DNA from 3 places in the Arthrobacter sp. 10L424 genome. Region 2 is predicted to be linked to each of the others. Evidence: riboswitches for the same ligand, from Rfam matches in the RefSeq annotation. Region 2 holds a riboswitch; each other region holds the start of a gene.

Region 1 (3,234 bases), on a different contig from region 2:
CCAGCTCCTTGATCTGCCAGGTTGCGCCCTTGGGGGGCGCGGGGCTGAAGCTGAGCTTCCATCCCATTTCGGCGGGCGTGTGGTCGCCTTTGGCGTTGTTGCAGCGCAGGCAGGCGGCGACGAGGTTTTCCCACGAATCCGCACCACCCCTGGATTTGGGCTGGACATGATCGATGGTGTGGGCGGCCTTGCCGCAATAGGCGCAACGGTGCCCGTCCCGGCGGAGCACGCCGCGGCGGCTGACGGTCGTCAGGGTGTTGTACCGGGGCCTGATGTAGCGATTCAGCAGAATCACCGAGGGCCGGCCAAGGACGTCCTGCGGTCCAACGACGGGATCGTCGCCTTCCGCCACGACACTGGCCTTTCCAGTCAGCACAAGGACGAGCGCCCGGCGGAAGGTCACAACCGCCAGCGGTTCATATCCAGCATTCAGAACGAGAGTGCGCATCCGCATACCTCTTCACGGCCGCACCCGCCAGGGGCACGAGGGCCGGCTGCCCTCTGCATGGTCGGGCTATGGATCGACAAAACAAGAGTAAACACCGAGGTGCCGTTTCACCGAATCTTTTTTTGCCGGCCGTGGCCCGTGTCGGCTGAAGTTCACGTTGCGGCAACGCAAAGGACCCCTGCCGCATGGCAGGGGTCCTTTGCGTAAAAAGCTGTTGTCCTTAGCCGCCGACGCGGATGAAGACCGGGCCGGAGCCGACGTTTACGGTCTGGAGGGAAGTGGTCCCACCGTTCCAACCGCCGTGAACTGCCATGCCGTTGCCGACGTAAACAGCGATGTGGGCCATGCCCGCGCCACCGTTCTGGTAGTACGCGAGGTCGCCCGGCTGTGCCTCGGCGGCGCTCACGGTGCGGCCGAGGGACAGGTAACCTGCCGGCCAGCCGTGGTAGTTGATACCTGCAGCAGCCAGCGCGTTCGTGGCGAGTGCGGTGCAATCCTGGCCAACGCCGATCTGGGCGTAGGCGGCAGCGGCGATCGTGGCGCCCATGCCGCTGGCGACGCCGGCCGGAGCCTTGGCGCCGGCCACGGAAGCGGTGGCGGCGGCGCCGACCTTGGTGCCGGCGGTGTTGGCGGTGGGCGTTTCCTGGACCTTCACGACGGGCTTCGCCTTGACGGGGGCCGCAATGGTGGCGACTTCGGTCTTGTCGTAAGCGATCGAGATGCTGGAAGCAGCCGAGATGGCCGCGGGGGCGGCGGACTGGACTTCGAGGGTGGAAGCGGAGGTGGATTCGCGCTGGACGTTGGCCTCAGCAGCGTTGGCTGCGATGCCGCTGGTCAGGACGAGGCCGGAAGCAGCAGCGATGACTGCTGCCTGGCGGCCCACGCCACCGGCGTTGTCGCCGACAGCCTTGGCAATAACAGCCAGCGAGTTGGTCTTGGTGACCTCGGCGCGGTGCCGTGCGTTTGCACGAGTAGTCATTAAGTTCTCTCTTTCGTGATCCTGTGGCCGCGCTTTTCAGGCGCGTGCTGAGGACGCTCCGGCATCTTGGGGGTACGCCGGATCGCCCCGAAGTGGGTTACTTAGCGAAGGGTGTACTGCGAAGACGCGCCAAAAGCGGGAACTGCGTGCAGGTGCATGGCCTGCGGGCCGGACTCAGCAGAGATTGAGGCGGCGGTGTGAGATCCGTTCCGGGCGCCGGCAAGGGCAACCGAGGAGTCGGATTTCAGCGGGCTCGTAAGAGCCGCGCAAGCGCGGTGACGCGCAGCATTGTGGCGTGAAGACACGAAAGTAGCCTCTCCCAATGCCTGCGAGGTGAGCTGTCGGATTCGGATGGGAGTCACCCGGCCGCGCTGCTTCCTGGGAAGCTTTGCGACTTAACCCCAAGGCCTTCTTTCGAAGGCCAAAATTGGTTCCCCCGCCCCTGCCAGACGATGTAATGCGAACGGACCTTGAGCGGTGGCAGAGCTAGGCAATCCACTCAAGAGCGCCAACTTCGGAAAAGTTGGCGTAGGTCAAACTTACAACAGTTGGGACTCAATGTCACATTCGGATCACGGCGTGTCACAAGAATGCGAGAGCGTCCGATCAGCTTTGTTACAGCCAGCCGGTCGGGTCGACAACTTCGCCGTTGACCATGACCTCGAAGTGAAGGTGGCAGCCCGTGGAGGCGCCTGTGGTGCCGCTCATCGCCACGACCTCGCCGCGGGAGACCTGCTGGCCAACCTTGACGGTGGCTGAGGACAAGTGGTTGTAGGTGGTCTCCAGGCCGTTGCCATGGTCGATCACGACACGGTTGCCGCCGCCGTAGGGGTGCCAGCCGGTGAACGTCACGGTCCCACTGGCTGCAGCCAGGACGGCCGTGCCGCACTGGGCGGAATAGTCCTGGCCACGGTGGAACTCGCCGGAGCCGCCTGTAATGGGGCTGACGCGATATCCAAAGGGTGACGCGGTTTTCAACTGGGCCAGCGGCGCCCCGAGGCTTCCGGCGGAGGCCGCGCGGGTGATCGAACCGACGGACTGGGCACTCAGCAACTGCTTGAGCTTTCCGTCCGGGTCGCCCTGGGTGGTGACGGCGGTCCGGTTGAAGTCGATTTTGGCCTCGCCAGCCGTGACATCAGGCTGGACTGCGGCCGAGATGGATCCCGTCGACCCCGCGTTGGTGGCCATAACGGGGCCAGTGGCGGGGACGGTGACGGTGAGGACCAGTCCCGTAGCGGCGAGTGCAATGCCGGCCTTTTGCCCAACGCCGCTGGCGGCGGCAAAGTCTGTTACCTGGCGGAACGGGCTGCGGCGGCCCCTGCGTTCGTCGCGGTGCGCGTCACGTGGGCGGTCGGCCAGGACGGCGACGGCCGGTCGCGGCTCCGGAGCGGGACCGGTCGCACGACGGCGGCCCCTGGCGGTCTGGGTGGTCAAAAACGGTTCCTCTCTGGAGAGCCTGCGGAGTTAGCTGTCGGATTCGGGTCAGAGAGTTCAAAGACCCGGTCCGCCGTGGCAGGCGTCCAGACACAGAGGCATCCAAAGAGTCCCTCTGTGGTGTGTGCTTGCCGCTGACGGACTTCACCCCAAGGCTGATGAACAGCCGGAAGTGGTTCCCCCGCCCCTGCCAGAAGGTGACTCTGCTACTGATCCGCTGGCAGAGCTCGGCTTCGGATCAGATAACGCTTTGGTATCGGTACTAGTGATCAACTATAGGCGATTAAGCCTCGCAGAGATAAATCCGTTATCGAATCTGTGCATAACTCATGGGTCGTCCGATGAGCAGTGGGTTAAGTCCTGTTAACCGACG
Region 2 (3,234 bases):
TCTACTACGCCTTCGGGGAGAGGGACGTACTGGGGGTCTTCGAGGTCCCGTTGCCGTCCGATGCCGCCGCGCTTTCGCTTCTTATCAACTCATCGGGCTCTGTGAACGTGCGCCTGAAGCCGCTCCTGACGCCGGAGGATCTGGACGACGCGGCCAAGAAGACGCCCACGTACCGGGCACCGGGTCAGTAGGGCACCGGGCCTGGCCGACACCGGACTTCGCTGCCCCGCGGTTACGGGGTAGACAGGGCACGACGGCGTCGGGCCACTTGGGTGCTGGGCCTCCCCGCCGCAGGATGCGAAACAATGGCCCCATGAGTGATGCCGGCGACTTCATTGACCTTGCGCTCCAGCGCGAGTCGTCGTGGGGCCGGGCCGAGGAGTCCGAGGCCAGGCACGGAAGTGGCCACCGGTACTACGGCGCATCCGTCGGAGCCGTGCGCGGAACTGTCCGCGATGCCCTCCGGCGCTATCCGGACCTCACTCACGATGACATCACGGCGCTTAGCTCCGAGCTGTGGCAGGTGCCGGTCTTCGAACGCCGCCTCGCCGCCGTCGTCCTCCTGCAATCGAGCGTCCGGCTGCTGACCAACACAGACCTGACGCGGATCGAAGGCTTCGTCCGGAGCGCACAGCTAAGCGCCCTGGTGGATCCGCTCGCCACCGACGTCGTCGGCCCCCTGATGGCGGGTCTCGACGTCGTCGGCAGGGTCCGCGCGGACAGCGTTCTGGACCGCTGGGGGAGGGATCCTGACGGCTGGCTGCGCCGCGCCGCCGAGATGGCTAGACCCGGCCGGAACCTGACTTCTGACGGCCCGTAACGCCCGGGGAAATCTCCCTAGCTTCCCGGCCGGCGCTCCACCACGGCGTAGGCCTTTTCATCGAAGAACTCCCAGTCGGTGACCACCATGAAACCCAACGCGTCCACGCGGTCGTTGAGGACGTGGACATCGAAGCCGCCGTCACGGGGCTCAGCGTCCCAGGTGGAGACGAGGACCTCCCCGTTTTCCAGTACCAGCAGCTCGGTGTTGACGTTGAAGTCCTCCGGCGGTTCATTGCTCAGCTGGCAGATGGCAACGCAGTGCGTGTTGACGTCGGGATTGTTCATTTGGGGCCTCCGCTTCTGGGAACCGTGATGCCAATATCCTATTCCCGAATCGGCGTCTGGCGTGGGGAAAGACCGCCCGCAACCCCTTTCCGCCGTTACCTCAATGTGACATGCCGTGATCATTCCGTTACCGTTGTTAGGTGCCTGTTGTTTCCGAGACGGGCTCTCCCCAGCCGATTGCCTAACTCTGCCGCGGCCGTGGGGATAACTCGCAGCAACGTCCGGCAGAGACGGGGAAACCACTATTGACCCACTGTTAGTCAGGGGTCTTGGGGTGAAGCCGCACGGCCCGCAATGATCGGGCCCGAGTGCGGCCGGGTGCCTCCCATCCGAATCCGACAGCTCACCTCGCAGGCATTGGGAGAGGCTCCTTTTAATGATTTCCAGCAATACCCATGCGCCCAAGCGCGCCGATCTTCGCAGCAAACGCCGTACCGCCGGGACCATCGGCCGCCAGGCCGCAGTTCTCGTCGCCGCTTCCGGAATGGTGCTTAGCGGCGCCATGGCCGCCAACGCAGCCGATGCGCCGGCCAAGCGCGACGCCGCCCCGGCGTCGTCCGTTGACGTCAAGGGCCAGGTCGGCGCACCGGTCATGGCGGACTCCGCTGTCCAGATTACTTTCGAGCGCCCCGCCGTTGAAACAGCACCGGCGCCCGTGGTCGAGGCCCCCAAGCCCGCGGCCGCTCCGAAGGCCCCGGCAGCACCGGCCGCCGCAGCTCCTGCCGCTAAGGCGACGGTGAAGGTCCAGTCGGCCCCCGCCCCCGCCGCTGCCCCGGCAGCCGGTGGAGTCAACGCCACACTGCTGTCCATGGCATACGGCCAGATCGGCATCACCCAGGACTGCACCGCCATGGTGGAGAAGGCCCTGAACGCTGCCGGCATCCCGGTCGGCGACATCGGCCCGACGGCCTTCCTGAAGTACGGCCAGGTCGTCTCCACTCCGCAGCCCGGCGACATCATCGTCCAGTCCGGCCACGTTGCCATCTACGCCGGCAACGGCCAGGCAATCAGCGGCGGCATGAACGGCGTCAACGCCACCATGGCGCACCCGCTGTCCTGGCTGACGGCCACCGGTCCCGTGACGTTCGTCCGCGCCGGCTAAGCAGTACCGCTAACAGCACGCAGGAGACCGGTCGATCGGGTGCCTTGGGGGCAGCGGATCACCGGTCTTTTGCGTGTCCGCCATCCGGCTCGGCCGCGTACCGCAGCAGAATTACGCCGTTCCCGAAGGTGCGGCTCTCCAGCAGCCGGAGCGAAGTCAGGGCATCCGTCTCCTTGAAGAGGGGCGTCCCGCGTCCAACCAGAACCGGATGGACGTAGATCCGGTACTCGTCGATCAGGCCGAGCCGTCTGAACGCCGCCGAGAGGGTTGCGCCGCCGAGTGCGAGGTCGCCGCCGGGCTGGTCCTTGAGTTTCATGACGTCCTCGACGACGACGTCGCGCACCACCTCGGTATTCCAGCCCGCCTTCGCAAGGGTCCTGGAGTAGACGATCTTGGGCATGTCCCGCCAGATTCCGGCGAACTCGCTCTCGGGGGCTGAGTTCGAGGGGTCCTGGTCCGCCGTCGGCCAGTACTCGGCCATCATCTCGTAGGTGACCCGGCCGTCCAGAAAGCCGCCCATCGTCCGCAGCAAGTCGTTGAAGTGGGTGTGCAGTTCCTCATCGACCCGATGCCAGCTCAGGTCCTGGTCCGGGCCCTCGATGAATCCGTCCAGGGACACTTGCATCATCAGAATGACCTTGCGCATCGCGGACTCCTTCAGTGGGCTTCAGGGGTTCCAGCGTACGACGCCGGGCGCGGAGGCGGCATGGGGATACTGCCCGACGCCGGGCGGCAGCATACTGCCGGATTGGCCATCTCTGGGTCGGACGCGGGGCAAATGGCATCGGCTGACACACACGCCCTGCGGGCGCCGAACCTTGCGCTCAGGCCGTGCCCGGGGCAGAATGCATTAGATTTAGAGCCGCACCGCGGTTCCTTTCGTTCGAAGGAAGAGTATGCCGGCGAACCTGCCTGTGGCGTTTGCGGACTTTGCGCCGCCACCGATGTGCCGGCGGTGAGGCCCGGTGGATTCCTGGGGGCCCGGCCGGCATTACAGCAGCGGCCGACACACACATGAGACCACC
Region 3 (3,234 bases), on a different contig from region 2:
GGTCACGCTCCTGGCGTACGAGGCCACCCGCGAAGTCCGCACCGAACCGGTCACCATCGAGACCCCGGTCAGCACCACGATCGGCACCGCTTTCACCAAGCCCACGCCGCTGGTGGTCCCCATCCTGCGTGCGGGACTCGGCATGCTCGAAGGCATGACCAAGCTGGTCCCCACCGCCGAGGTCGGCTTCCTGGGCATGGCCCGGGATGAAGAGACCCTGGACATCATCACGTATGCCGAGCGTCTCCCCGAGGACCTCACCGATCGCCAGATCTTTGTCCTGGACCCCATGCTCGCCACCGGCGGCACACTGCGTGAGGCCATCAAGTTCCTCTTCAAGCGCGGCGCCTCCGACGTCACCTGCATCTGCCTGCTGGCCGCTCCGGAAGGCCTCGCGAAGCTGGAAGAAGAGCTCTCGGACGCCAACGTGACGATCGTGCTCGCCTCCATCGACGAGAAGCTCAACGAGAAGTCCTACATCGTCCCGGGCTTGGGCGACGCCGGCGACCGCCTGTACGGCGTGGCCGGCTAACCAGCCACGGGGTTGGGCCCGCCGCCGCGGCGGGTCCACGCCCTTGGGATTGCCCTACCGCAAATCGCGGTCCGGGACTAGCCTGTGGCCCATGGACTGGAAACTTGAGCTTGTCTTTGTCCCTGTGTCCGACGTGGACCGCGCCAAGGATTTTTACGTCAATAAGGTCGGGTTCAATGCCGACTACGACGAGCGGCCCATGGACGGCATCCGTTTCGTCCAGTTGACCCCGCCCGGTTCCGGCTGCTCGATCGCCATCGGCGAGGGCCTCAACGACGCCCCGCCCGGCACCGCCCCGAGCCTGCAGCTGGTGGTCAGCGACATTCAGGCCGCCCACCGGCAGCTCAAGGACAACGGCGTGGATGTCAGCGACGTCGACGTCCAGGACTGGGGGCACTTCGTCTACTTCGCCGATCCCGACGGCAATAAATGGGCGGTGCAGTACCTGCCCAACCGTCCCAACGGCTAGTCGCGCCCTAAGCCGAACGGTCCGGCCACGGCCCGACGGCCCGACGGTTCCCTCGGGTTGTCGCGGGTTGTCGCGGACCGTCGCCGGCAGAGCTAAGGCCCCGGATCCAGTGGGATCCGGGGCCTCAGTTCAGTCCGACCTTCTGGTGTTTAGTACCAGTTGTGGGCGTAGTGGAAGTTCAGGGCGCCACACGGTGAGCCGTAGCGGTCCTTGACATACTTCAGGCCCCAGTTGATCTGGGTCCGGTAGTTGGTCCGGTAATCAGCGCCCGCGCTGGCCATCTTCTCGGCCGGCAGGGCCTGGACCACACCGTAGGCGCCGCTGCTCTTGTTGGTGGCCGTCGTCTTCCAGTCAGACTCCTTGGTCCAGAGCTTCGTGAGGCACTGCATCTGGTCTGCAGCCCAGCCGTGGGATCCCAGCTGGCTGGCCGCGTAGGCCTGCGCGCCGGCCGGGTCGTCGATGGCAACGGGGGCAGGCGCCGGTGCCGGTGCCGGGGCAGCCGCCGGAGCGGGAGCGGGAGCCGGAGCAGCTGCCGGAGCCGGGGCAGCTGCCGGGGCCGGTGCTTCGGCAGGCTTGACCTCGGTGGACTGGGCCGCGGCGCCGCCGGTGGGGAAGGTGGTCTGGTTGTCGACCCGGACGCGCTCAAAATCGAGGTGCGTCAGGGCATCCGCAGTGGGGGCTGCTTCCGTGGACGTGCCCGCGGTGGCATTGCGGGCAGCCGTCTCGGAGGCATGCCCGGCAGCGCCGACCCCCACGAGCACCGCGCAGGCGGCGGCAACAACGGCCGCGCGGCGGCCGGTGGTGCCGAAGTTCTTGGCAAGCCGGGACAGGGCTGAAGCGGGCTTGGCCGGTTCAGCGCGGTGGCGGGACACCTCGGAGCGGGTCTTCTTCGTAACGCCATCAGGGCGCGTTTGTGGCTTGAATTCAGTCATGATCGCCTCTCAACGCCTGCGGAGTTAGCTGTCGGGTTCGGATGAGGTCATCCGGCCGCACGGAATCTCACGTGTCGGCTTCACCCCAAGGGTGCAAGATCTGCAAATGCCCGGGAACTCTGGGTCCCCCGCCTCTGCCTGGTGCAGCGGAATCCGGGAGGCGGCAGAGTTTGGCGTGCATCCGGATGTGCGGCGTCAGTGATGGCCACACTCTAAAAACCGTACAGGAGCAGCCTGCTTAAGTCACATTTAGGTAACGGAGATCACGACGACGGTGTGGCGGCTTGCGCCGTCGGATGCTCCCCCTGGACCGGGTTCGGCGCGGGCAGCCGCACCACAAACTCGGTCCGGCCGGGCGCCGACGTCACGCTGACCGTCCCACCGTGAGCCTCAACAATCGACTGCACGATCGAGAGTCCCAGTCCGCTGGTTCCCTCGGCGGAAGTCGGGGGAGGGGTCCCCGTGGAAGCACTCGCGGCGGACGGAGGCCGGGGTGGGCGCAGCGGCAGGTGCGGCAAGGGCCGTCGGACGGCTGCCGGCGTCGTCACCGGCACCGGATTCTTCCGGGAAGCATCCGCCCGGGTGAAGCGCGCAAAGACGCGGCCCATAAACTCGGGGGCGATCCCGGGCCCGTTGTCGGTCACCGTCACCACGGCGCTCCCGTCCGGGGTTCGCCCAACGCCGGTCACCACAGTCGTTCCGGGCCCCGTGTGCTTGCGGGCGTTGGAGAGCAGATTGGCCAGCACCTGGTGGAGCTGGGTGGCGTCTCCGCGAACCACCACAGGCTCTTCGGGAAGCTCCAACTGCCAGACGCGGTCCGGGGCCATCACCTTCTCGTCGCTCACCGTCTCCACGGCCAGCTGGGTGAGGTCCACGTCGCTGAGCTTGAGCGGCTGGCCCTCATCCAGCCGGGCGAGCAGGAGCAGGTCCTCCACCAGGGTGGTCATCCGCTCGGACTGGCTCTGAACACGGGCCAGGGACTTCTGCCCGTCGGGGGTGAAATGCTCGGTCATCCGCATCAGCTCGGTGTAGCCGCGGATGGCGGTCAGCGGTGTGCGCAATTCATGCGAGGCATCCGCCACGAACTGGCGCACCTTCATCTCGCTCTCCTGCCGGGCTTCGAGGGCATTGGAGACGTTGTCCAGCATCAGGTTCAGGGCATGGCCGACGCTGCCCACCTCGGTTCCCGGATGGGCTGCCGACGCCGGAACCCGTACGGCAAGTCCCACTTCCCCGGCGTCGAGCGGAAGGCGCGAGACCTGCGTCGCCACCTCGGAGAGCTGATCCAGCGGCTTCATGGT

Evidence for each region. Region 2 has a riboswitch for cyclic di-AMP ahead of AC1DC5_RS08515 (NlpC/P60 family protein). Riboswitches for the same ligand answer to the same signal wherever they lie in the genome.
Region 1: another riboswitch for cyclic di-AMP. It lies ahead of AC1DC5_RS13460 (NlpC/P60 family protein); the one in region 2 lies ahead of AC1DC5_RS08515 (NlpC/P60 family protein).
Region 3: another riboswitch for cyclic di-AMP. It lies ahead of AC1DC5_RS18600 (aggregation-promoting factor C-terminal-like domain-containing protein); the one in region 2 lies ahead of AC1DC5_RS08515 (NlpC/P60 family protein).

The regions. Positions count from the first base shown of each region.
Region 1 is NZ_JBFTJH010000007.1:106,538-109,771, forward strand. It holds gene AC1DC5_RS13455 (HNH endonuclease) at 1-448, opposite strand, end outside; gene AC1DC5_RS13460 (NlpC/P60 family protein) at 669-1,427, opposite strand; cyclic di-AMP (ydaO/yuaA leader) riboswitch at 1,737-1,906, opposite strand; gene AC1DC5_RS13465 (M23 family metallopeptidase) at 2,043-2,861, opposite strand; cyclic di-AMP (ydaO/yuaA leader) riboswitch at 2,866-3,079, opposite strand; gene AC1DC5_RS13470 (iron-dependent transcriptional repressor DtxR) at 3,225-3,234, opposite strand, start outside.
Region 2 is NZ_JBFTJH010000003.1:633,353-636,586, reverse strand. It holds gene AC1DC5_RS08530 (GYD domain-containing protein) at 1-191, shown strand, start outside; gene AC1DC5_RS08525 (DNA alkylation repair protein) at 314-820, shown strand; gene AC1DC5_RS08520 (hypothetical protein) at 838-1,107, opposite strand; cyclic di-AMP (ydaO/yuaA leader) riboswitch at 1,308-1,478, shown strand; gene AC1DC5_RS08515 (NlpC/P60 family protein) at 1,484-2,209, shown strand; gene AC1DC5_RS08510 (dihydrofolate reductase family protein) at 2,268-2,855, opposite strand; gene AC1DC5_RS08505 (serine hydrolase) at 3,175-3,234, shown strand, end outside.
Region 3 is NZ_JBFTJH010000015.1:3,289-6,522, reverse strand. It holds gene upp (uracil phosphoribosyltransferase) at 1-532, shown strand, start outside; gene AC1DC5_RS18605 (glyoxalase superfamily protein) at 624-1,001, shown strand; gene AC1DC5_RS18600 (aggregation-promoting factor C-terminal-like domain-containing protein) at 1,151-1,933, opposite strand; cyclic di-AMP (ydaO/yuaA leader) riboswitch at 1,932-2,092, opposite strand; gene AC1DC5_RS18595 (sensor histidine kinase) at 2,197-3,234, opposite strand, start outside.